Regions from separate parts of the Streptomyces sp. NPDC090022 genome, predicted to be linked through region 1. Evidence: riboswitches for the same ligand, from Rfam matches in the RefSeq annotation. Region 1 holds a riboswitch; each other region holds the start of a gene.
The links. A riboswitch is a leader RNA that binds a small molecule or an ion and turns the genes downstream of it on or off. The one in region 1 is predicted to bind cyclic di-AMP.
Positions count from the first base shown of each region.

Region 2: it holds a riboswitch for cyclic di-AMP, as region 1 does, so the genes downstream of both, ACIPXB_RS20810 (transglycosylase family protein) here and ACIPXB_RS18835 (M23 family metallopeptidase) in region 1, are expected to answer to the same signal.
Region 3: it holds a riboswitch for cyclic di-AMP, as region 1 does, so the genes downstream of both, ACIPXB_RS29290 (peptidoglycan DD-metalloendopeptidase family protein) here and ACIPXB_RS18835 (M23 family metallopeptidase) in region 1, are expected to answer to the same signal.

Region 1 covers NZ_JBIVFN010000009.1:133,498-136,762, forward strand. The annotation lists gene ACIPXB_RS18830 (GntR family transcriptional regulator) at 1-458, opposite strand, end outside; gene ACIPXB_RS18835 (M23 family metallopeptidase) at 693-1,496, opposite strand; cyclic di-AMP (ydaO/yuaA leader) riboswitch at 1,510-1,668, opposite strand; gene ACIPXB_RS18840 (M16 family metallopeptidase) at 1,888-3,265, opposite strand, start outside.
Region 2 covers NZ_JBIVFN010000011.1:95,698-98,962, reverse strand. The annotation lists gene ACIPXB_RS20815 (transglycosylase family protein) at 40-1,083, shown strand; cyclic di-AMP (ydaO/yuaA leader) riboswitch at 1,359-1,531, shown strand; gene ACIPXB_RS20810 (transglycosylase family protein) at 1,535-2,257, shown strand; gene eno (phosphopyruvate hydratase) at 2,543-3,265, shown strand, end outside.
Region 3 covers NZ_JBIVFN010000022.1:91,008-94,272, forward strand. The annotation lists gene ACIPXB_RS29285 (SGNH/GDSL hydrolase family protein) at 1-703, opposite strand, end outside; gene ACIPXB_RS29290 (peptidoglycan DD-metalloendopeptidase family protein) at 898-1,872, opposite strand; cyclic di-AMP (ydaO/yuaA leader) riboswitch at 1,875-2,074, opposite strand; gene ACIPXB_RS29295 (tyrosine-protein phosphatase) at 2,354-3,160, shown strand; gene ACIPXB_RS29300 (aspartate aminotransferase family protein) at 3,238-3,265, opposite strand, start outside.

The sequences.
Region 1 (3,265 bases):
TTGTGGCGCAGCTGGGTCAGCAGGGCGATGAGCCCGGGGCTGCCGGAGGCCTGGACGAGCGTCTCGTGGAACCAGCCGCCCAGGGACCGCAGATCCTCCCCCTGGCCGCGCCTGGCCCGCTCCTGGCCGAGCCGGACCAGCCCGCGCAGCACCTTGAGGTGGGCCTCGGTGCGCCGCCGGGCGGCGCGGGAGGCCGCCAGCGGCTCCAGCAGCATCCGGACCTCCAGGAAGTCCGCCGCCTCCTGCTCGGTCGGCTCCGCGACACAGGCGCCGGCGTGCCGCCGGGTGGTGACGAAACCCTCGGACTGAAGGGTGCGCAGCGCCTCGCGGACCGGGACGCGGGAGACGCCGTACCGGCGGGCGAGCAGGTCCTCGGTGAGTCTGCCGCCGGGCTCGAATACACCGGAGACGATGTCGTCACGGATTGCGGTGCAGACCGCGTGCGCGGGAATACGCAATGCCGGACCTCCGCCCTGAGCCAACGTCATGACTGCGACTCTATGACAATGCGCCGCAGTTTCCGAGTGCGGAAGGAAAGTACGGCGCAATACGCGACGGAAATCGGAAAAGCGCGGCGGCGGGCCGGCCCCCGCGCCGGGGTGGCACGGCGCACGCGGCGCACGCAACGCGAAGACCCCGGCTCGGGGAGCCGGGGTCTTCGGGGAAACGATGGGCCGTGCGCGGCCGCAGGGTCAGACGCGGACGCCGTGCGAGCGCAGGTAGGCGACCGGGTCGATGTCCGAGCCGTAGCTGGCGCCGGTACGGGCCTCGAAGTGCAGGTGGGCGCCACTGGAGTTGCCCGTGTTGCCCGACAGGCCGATCTGCTGGCCCGGGGTGACCTGCTGGCCGGCCGAGACGCTCAGCGAGGACAGGTGGGCGTACTGGGTGTAGGTGCCGTCGTTGTGCTTGATGACGACGTTGTTGCCGTAGGCGCCGCCCCAGCCGGCCTCGACAATCACGCCCGCGCCGACCGCACGCACGGAGGTGCCGGAGGCCGCGTGGAAGTCGATGCCGGTGTGGCTGCCGGAGGACCACATGCCGCCGCCGGCCCCGTAGCTGGTGCTGACGTAGGAGTCGTCGAGCGGCGAGACGAAGGTGTTGAGGCGCTTGCGCTCCTCCTCGCGCTCCGCGCGCTCCTTGGCCTCGCGCTCGGCCTTCGCCTTGGCCTCGGCCAGGCGCTTGGCCTCGGCGGCCTTCTGCTTCGCGTCGGCCTCGGCCTGCGCCTTGGCGGCGGCGACCTCGGCGGCGTGCTGCTGGGAAGCGGCCTGGGTCTCGATGTCGCCCGCGAGCTCGTCCGCGACGACCACGTTGTTCAGGCCGGTGTCCTGCGGGACGGAGGAGTTGTTGTCCGCGGCGAAGGCCGGGGCGGCCAGCGTGCCGACGACACCCGTCGTGGCGAGGGCGGCGATCCCGGCGATGCCTGCGGTCTTGCGGCTCAGACGGCTGCCACCACGGTGCTTGCCGGTGGCACGGCTGGTGCTGCTGCCAAACGCCATGAAAAGGCTGATCCTTTCCTTCCTTCTCGCCTACCGGGTTAGCTGACGGGTTCGGAGCAGGAAGGTCTCCTACGGGCCCCCTCTGGCGAGGCGGTCCGATTCACCCCAGGGACTGATGTGGGTCCCCGGCTCCCCAGGCTCGCGCCTGACGGGGACTCGGCGATCGCTGCCCGGTGCCGCGGGTGCGGCGGACACAACTGACGGACAGCAAGCCCGACGCTAGGCGGATCATCAGCCGATCGCCAAACAGACGAGCGCTTTTGTTGCGTACGCCACACCGCATACGAGCAACCTCGCCACCAACCGGACATTGAGCACACAAGGGGCCCCGGCGGACAACCCGCCGGGGCCCCTTGGTGATACGGCGTCAGCCGCCGCGTCGGATGCCGCGTCAGTTGGTGACGACGGTGACCTCACCGATGCCGAGCGCGCGCACCGGCTCCTCGATCTGCGAGGCGTCCCCCACCAGGACCGTCACCAGCCGGTCCGCCGGGAAGGCGCTGACCACCGCGGAGGTCGCCTCCACGGTGCCGGTCTCGGCCAGCCGGGCGTACAACTGCGCCTGGTAGTCGTCGGGGAGCTGCTGCTCGACCTGGTCGGCGAGGGTGGCGGCGACCGAGGCGGCCGTCTCGAACTTCAGCGGGGCCACGCCCACCAGGTTCTGCACCGCCACGTCCCGCTCGGCGTCGGTCAGGCCGCCCTCCGCGAGGGTGCGCAGCACCTTCCACAGGTCGTCCAGCGCCGGGCCGGTGTTGGGGGTGTCCACGGAGCCGCTGATGGCCAGCATGGACGCGCCCGTGGCGCCGCCGGGCGAGGACGGCGCGGTGGAGCGCAGCACCTGGCCGAAGGAGCGCACGCCGTAGGTGTAGCCCTTCTCCTCGCGCAGCACCTTGTCCAGGCGCGAGGTGAGCGTGCCGCCCAGGCAGTACGTGCCGAGCAGCTGGGCCGCCCAGACGCGGTCGTGCCGGTCCGGCCCGATCCGGCCGATCAGCAGCTGCGTCTGGACCGCGCCGGGGCGGTCCACGATGACCACGCGGCCGGTGTCGTCGGCGGAGATCTGCGGGACCGGGCGGGCGGCGGCGGTGCCGCCGGTCCAGCCGCCCAGGGTGTCGGCGAGGACGGCGTCCAGGTCGGTGCCGGCGTAGTCGCCCACGATGACGGCGGTGGTCGTGGCGGGGCGGACGTGGGCCTCGTAGAAGGCGCGGACGGCCGCGGCGTCGATCCGGGCGACGGTCTCCTCGGTGCCCTGGCGCGGGCGGGACATCCGCAGGGCGGCCGGGAAGAGCTCCTTGGAGAGCTGCTTGGCGGCGCGGCGCTGCGGGTTGGCCAGCTCGTGCGGGATCTCGTCGAGGCGGTTGCGCACCAGGCGGTCCACCTCGCTGTCGGCGAAGGCGGGCGCGCGCAGCGCCTCGGCGAGCAGGCCGAGCGCCTTGGGCAGCCGGGAGGCCGGGACCTCCAGGGAGACCCGGACGCCCGGGTGGTCGGCGTGCGCGTCGAGGGTGGCGCCGCAGCGCTCCAGCTCGGCGGCGAACTCCTCGGCGGAGTGCTTGTCGGTGCCCTCGGACAGCGCGCGGGCCATGATCGTGGCCACGCCGTCCAGGCCCTCGGGCTCGGCGTCCAGCGGGGCGTCGAGGATGATCTCGACGGCCACCACCTGCTGGCCGGGCCGGTGGCAGCGCAGCACGGTCAGGCCGTTGTCCAGCGCGCCGCGCTCGGGCGCGGGGAAGGCCCACGGCCTGGCCTCGCCGGCGGCGGGCTGCGGGTGGAAG
Region 2 (3,265 bases), on a different contig from region 1:
ACCGGGTGTGTTTTGCCGTCACGCGAAAGGTCCACCCTCATGCGTTCCGGGAACGGCCGTCACCGGCGCCCCCGTCAGGCTCCCGCAATCGTCGTCACCGCCGGAGTCGCGGGCTCCGCGCTCGCCCTGCCGCTGCTGGCGGCCACCAACGCGACCGCCGCGGAGGCCACCACGTGGGACAAGGTCGCCGAGTGCGAGAGCGGCGGCACGTGGAGCGCCAACTTCGGCAGCGACGCGTACGGCGGCCTGCAGTTCACGCAGGAGCAGTGGAAGAACGCGGGCGGGCTGGCCTACGCCGAGCGCCCCGACCTCGCCAGCCGCTCCCAGCAGATAGCCATCGCCGAGCAGGTGCTGGCCTCCCAGGGCCCCCAGGCGTGGCCGGTGTGCGCGGAGAAGGCGGGCCTGGTCCAGCACGGCCCGGCCGCCGATGTGGACCCCGGCGTGCCCGGCGCCCCCCGCCCGGTCGACCCGGCCCCGCTGCGCCCCTCCGAGGGATCCGGCGACACCCCGCAGATCCCCGGCCACTCGGCCGGCCCCTCGGTCCCGGCGACCACCCCGCCGATCAACGAGCCGCTGCTGCCCACGGCGCCCGGAATGCCCGGACTGCCCGTCATGCCCGCCCCGGACGTGACCTCGACGCCCTCGGTGCTGCCTCCGGTGACGCCGCCCGCCACCCCGGGCGCCCCCGCCACGCCGGGTACCCCCGGGACCCCGGGCACCCCCGGCGCCTCCACCGACCCGGCCGCCCCGACGGTCCCGGCCGCCCCCACCGTCCCGGGCACCCCGGTCGACCCCACCGCTCCGGCGGGCGGTACGACCGCGCCGGGCAACACCCCGACGCCGGACTCCGCCGAGGGCACCGGACGCCACCGCGGCGCCCCGGCCGCCGAGAGTCCGGCCGCCCCCGGACCCGCCCCGGAACCGACGTACACGGTGAAGCCGGGTGACAACCTGACGGACATCGCGGACGCCAACGGCCTCAAGGGCGGCTGGAACGCCCTTTACGAGGCCAATGAGCAGGTCATCGGCAAGGACGCGGACCTGATCAAGCCCGGACAGAATCTGGACGTAACCCCGAAATAGGGGCACTTCAGGCGGGTGGAAACGCCCCAATGTCCGTTTCGTGTAAGTGAGACATGCGTCTCTTCCGGTCAACTGGCGTGTCTCGTTTGTGGAATGCCGCAAACCCGCCCCTCACCTGCGCAAACATCCCTTTCAGGAGTGCAAGTAGGGGCGGTTTCCGGCGAATGCGCTCGTTGAACATCGGGCGGAGACCTGTCTACCTTCTGAATCGCTCGCCACCGCGGGCCCCTTCGACCGCATCGCCGAATCCTGCCGGCGGACGGAGGGAACAGTCGTCGCGTCAAGCGCCGAAGGCAGGAGCGGGGGACCCAAGGTAGGTGCCGGGACCGGCCATTGAGAGATGGTCACGGGAACGGCTAGGGGTTAAGCCGCGCGCTAGGTCGCGCGGCCGGGCAACTCACTCGCCCGAACCCGACAGCTCACCTCGCAGGCGTCGGTGAGGAGAAGTTCCATGCTGCTTTCCGGCAAGGGCAAGCACCGCCGCGCCTCCAAGGCGACCCGCATCGTCACGCTCGCCGGTGTCACCGGTGCCGCGATCGCCGCCCCGCTGATGGCCGCGGGCACCGCGAACGCCGCCACCGCCTCGCAGTGGGACGCCGTCGCCGCGTGCGAGTCCGGCGGCAACTGGTCCATCAACACCGGCAACGGCTACTACGGCGGTCTGCAGTTCTCCGCCTCCACCTGGGCCGGCTTCGGCGGCAAGGCGTACGCCCCGCAGGCCAACCAGGCCACCAAGGCGCAGCAGATAGCCATCGCCGAGAAGGTCCTCAAGGGCCAGGGCAAGGGCGCCTGGCCGCACTGCGGCAAGGGCCTGACCAACGCGGCCTACAACGGCGGCGGCACCCAGACGCCGGCCAAGCCGAAGACCGAGACCAAGAAGACCGAGACCAAGAAGACGGAGACGAAGGCCGCGGCGCCGAAGAAGGAGACCCCGCGCTCCGAGGCCCCCGTCACCCGCTCCGAGCGCGCGGCCACCCCGGCGCCGGTCTCCAAGCCCGCCCCGGCCCCGCTGACCGGCAACGGCTCCTACGAGGTCAAGGCCGGCGACACCCTCAGCACCATCGCCGAGGCCCACGGCGTCAAGGGCGGCTGGCAGCAGCTGTTCGAGCTGAACAAGGACATCGTCAAGGACGCGGACCTGATCTTCCCCGGCCAGAAGCTGAAGATCGGCTGAACCACGGCGCAACACTCGCGGTCCTGACCGCGAAACGTTCGCCACACGCGTACCTCCCCGCCGCCCGGCGCGTCTCCCCTCACGCGCCGGGCGGCGGCGTCTTTCCGGACGGAACGCCTGTTGATCATGGGTCTTATATGACGGAACACGGGTATTCGGACCCTTTTTCGTCCCAGGGGGCGGGCGGTCGGCAGGCCGACTGCCCGGATCCGGTTAGGCTCTAGTGCGGCAGGGCCGTCCCACGGCCCCCGCCCCCGCACACCCAGCGTCACATCCCAGAAGGAGATGCTCGTGCCGTCCATCGACGTCGTCGTAGCCCGGGAAATCCTGGACTCCCGAGGCAACCCCACGGTCGAGGTCGAGGTGGGCCTCGACGACGGCAGCACCGGCCGTGCTGCCGTTCCGTCCGGCGCCTCCACCGGTGCCTTCGAGGCCATTGAGCTCCGCGACGGCGACCCGAACCGCTACATGGGCAAGGGCGTCGAGAAGGCCGTCCTCGCGGTCATCGAGCAGATCGGCCCGGAGCTCGTCGGCTACGACGCCACCGAGCAGCGCCTGATCGACCAGGCCATGTTCGACCTGGACGCCACCGACAACAAGGGCTCCCTCGGCGCCAACGCCATCCTCGGCGTCTCCCTGGCCGTCGCGCACGCCGCGTCCGAGGCCTCGGACCTCCCGCTCTTCCGCTACCTCGGCGGCCCGAACGCGCACCTGCTGCCCGTTCCGATGATGAACATCCTCAACGGTGGGTCGCACGCCGACTCCAACGTCGACATCCAGGAGTTCATGATCGCGCCGATCGGCGCGGAGTCCTTCTCCGAGGCCCTGCGCTGGGGTGCGGAGGTCTACCACACCCTCAAGAAGGTCCTGCACACCAAGGGCCTGTCCACCGGTCTGGGCGACGAGGGCGGCTTCGCCCCGAACCTGGAGTCCAACCGCGCCGCGCTCGACCTCATCGTCGAGGCCATCAAGCAGGCCGGCTACATCCCGGGCAAGGACATCGCGCTC
Region 3 (3,265 bases), on a different contig from region 1:
GCGCCCACTGGATGTTGTCGCGGGTGACCTCGGCCGATCCGCGCGGCTGCTGCGGCGGCCACGGCTGGTCCGGGTCGGCCGGTACGTCGATCCCGAGCACCTGGGCCGCGCGCAGCGCCACCCGGGTGTGCCCCTCCGGGGAGAGGTGCAGCCGGTCGTCGTCCCAGGCCCGCCGGTCCTGTACGGACTTCAGCGACCAGAGGTCGAGCACCGGGCAGTCGTAGCGGTCGGCGATGGCCCGCACGTGCGCGGAGTACGTCGCGACCTTGCCCCGCAGGTGCTTGAGGACCGGCACCCCGCGGGTGTCGAATCCGGTGGTGATCATGACCTGGCCGACGGCTCGGGTGAGGTCGGCCACGGCCGCCTCGAACCGCTCCGCCACGTCGTCGGGGTCGCTGCCGGGCCGGATGATGTCGTTCCCGCCGGCGCAGAAGGTGACGAGGTCCGGCGCGAGCTCCTTGGCCCGCGGCACCTGCTCGGCCACGATCTGGTCGAGCAGGCGTCCGCGTACGGCGAGGTTCGCGTACCGGAAGTCGTGCTCGTCACGCCGGTCGGCCAGGAGTACGGCGAGCCGGTCGGCCCAGCCGACGTAGATTCCCCCGGGTCCCGGGTCCCCCACACCCTCGGTGAAGCTGTCTCCGATCGCCGCGTACGAGCCGATGGTGTCGATGCTGCCGATGGTCCGTCGTGTCGAGTTGTTCATCGTTGTCGTCGCTGCCACGGGACCACATCCTTCACCTCGAGACGTGACCTACGCCACCGTAGGAAGGGGTTGACGGGCCGTGATCTATACCACCCGGTCAGGGAGGAATAACAAGGCGTGAGGCCAGGACCCCCCTCGGGCCCTGGCCTCACACGTTTCCCGGAGCCGCCCCCGTTGGGCGGCCGCCGCTGCCGTCAGATGCTCACGCCGTGGGAGCGGAGGTAGGCGAGCGGGTCGACGTCCGAGCCGTAGCCCGGGCCGGTGCGGATCTCGAAGTGCAGGTGCGGGCCGGTGGAGTTGCCGGTCGAGCCGGACAGGCCGAGCTGCTGGCCGGCGGTGACGCTCTGGCCGACCGAGACCGACAGCTGCGACAGGTGGGCGTACTGCGAGTAGTGGCCGTCGGCGTGCTTGACGACGACCTCGTTGCCGTACGAGCCGCCCCAGCCGGCGGACACGACGGTGCCCGCGCTGACCGCCTTGACGGAGGTGCCGGAGCGCGCGATGAAGTCGACACCGGTGTGGTAGCCGCTGGACCACATGGCCCCGGAGGCCCGGTAGGCGGTGGAGACGCCGCCGCCGACCGGGGCGACGAAGCCGGCCTTGCCCGGGGCGGCGGCGGTGCCGGAGCCCTGGGCCGGGGTCCGGTCGGCGGAACCGCGCTCGGGGGCGGGCGCGACCGGGGCGGGCCGGGCCGGGGCCGACTCCGGGGCGGACTCGACGGGCGTCGACTCGACCGGGGCCGACTCGACGGGGGCCGACTCGACGGGGGCCGCGCCCCGGTCCCCGAGGGTGAGCTCCAGGCCCGGGTGGATCAGCGACGGGTCGGTGCCGACGGCGTCACGGTTGTCGGCGTACAGCTCCTGCCAGCCGCCGGAGAGGCCGCGGTCCTCGGCGATGCGCGAGAGGCAGTCGCCCTGGACGACGGTGTAGGTGCTGGGGGCCGGCCGGGGCGCCGCGTGCGAGGGGGCGGCCTGGAGGGCGGCCGGCACCTGCGCCGGGAGCTGGGCCGTGACCGGGGCCTGCGGGGCGGCGGCGGGAGCCCCGGCCGCGTTCGCGCCGGTGGCGCCCATCAGCGGCAGCGCGAGGGCCGCACCGCCCGTGCCGGCGGCGACGAAACCGCGGGTCAGGGAGCGGGACTTGGGGCGTCGGTGCTTGCCTTTTCCGGGCATGGCGTTTTCCTCTCCGGCGCCTGCGAGGTGAGCTGTCGGGTTCGGACTGGAGCTGTCCGGCCGTATCACTACGGCTTCACCCCGAGCCATTCGGATATCAAGATCCGATCCGGCGGGCCTACCTGGTTCCCCCGCTCCTGCCACGTACATGAATAGTCGGGTGCGGTGTCCGGATGGTGGCAGGATTCGGCGGTCCATCCGGATCGGTCGTGAACGTAATCCAGCCATGCCGCGCGAAACAAGCCACGAATTCCCCCATGGATTCCCGTTGATGAGAGTCCGCCGGAATTCCGGTCACCCTCCGTCCATTCCGTCGCTTCAACAGCCAGCCACCGCAGGGAATTCGGCCTCCGCGATCAGGCACTCACGGTCACCGTATGATCCTGCTCACGGGGGCGGGAGGCGATCTCCCTTCTCCCCCGGGCACGTTGGGGCCAAGCAGCGCAATTCGGACAACCGCGACGATACGGAGGGGGCACTCATGACCCAGCAGATACCTCGGACCCGGCCCACGGAGCCGGAGCTGACCGGCATACGCAACTTCCGTGACGTGGGCGGGCTGCCGACCACCGACGGGCGGCAGGTCCGTACGGGACGACTGTTCCGAAGCGGACATCTCGCCCATGCCACCGAAACCGACGCAGAATTCCTCGCGTCGCTCGGCCTCCACACCGTCTTCGATTTCCGCAATGCGGCCGACCACGCCCTCGAGGGACCCGATGTGGAACTTCCGGGTGTACGGAATGTGAACATTCCCCTCTCCGACCCGGCGGACGGCAAGGAGTTCTGGAAGATGGTGCGCGACGGCGACCTCGGCCAGCTGCGCGATCTGCTCGGCGAGGGCCGGGCGGCCGACCGGATGACGCGCTCGTACCGCGAGATCATCACCCGGCGCACCGCCGAGCACAGCCGCGTCCTGCACGCCCTCGCCGAGGACAGCGTGCCCGCCCTCATGCACTGCGCGGCCGGCAAGGACCGGGCCGGGCTCTCGGTCGCCGTCACCCTCCTCGCGGTGGGCGTCGAGCGCGAGGCGATCGTGGCGGACTACCTGGAGTCGAACGCCCCGCACCGCCGCTACCGGGTACGCCGTGGCAGCGAGGCGCCCGAGGCGCGCTCGCCCGAGGTGATGGAACTGCTGGCCCCGCTCTTCGACGCCCGCGCCGAGTACCTGACCGAGGCCTTCGACGCCATCGAGGAGACCTGGGGCGGCGTGCCGGCCTACCTGGGCGAGGGCCTCGGGCTCGCCCCCGAGACCCTCGCCCGGCTGCGTGAGAAGCTCCTCGTCTGACGCTCACGCCCGCGCGGGAGGGAGCACCCACGCCCGCGCGGGAGGCGGCGCTCACGCCCGCGCGGGAGGCGGCGCCGTCACCGCTGTGCGGCGGCCTGCTTCACC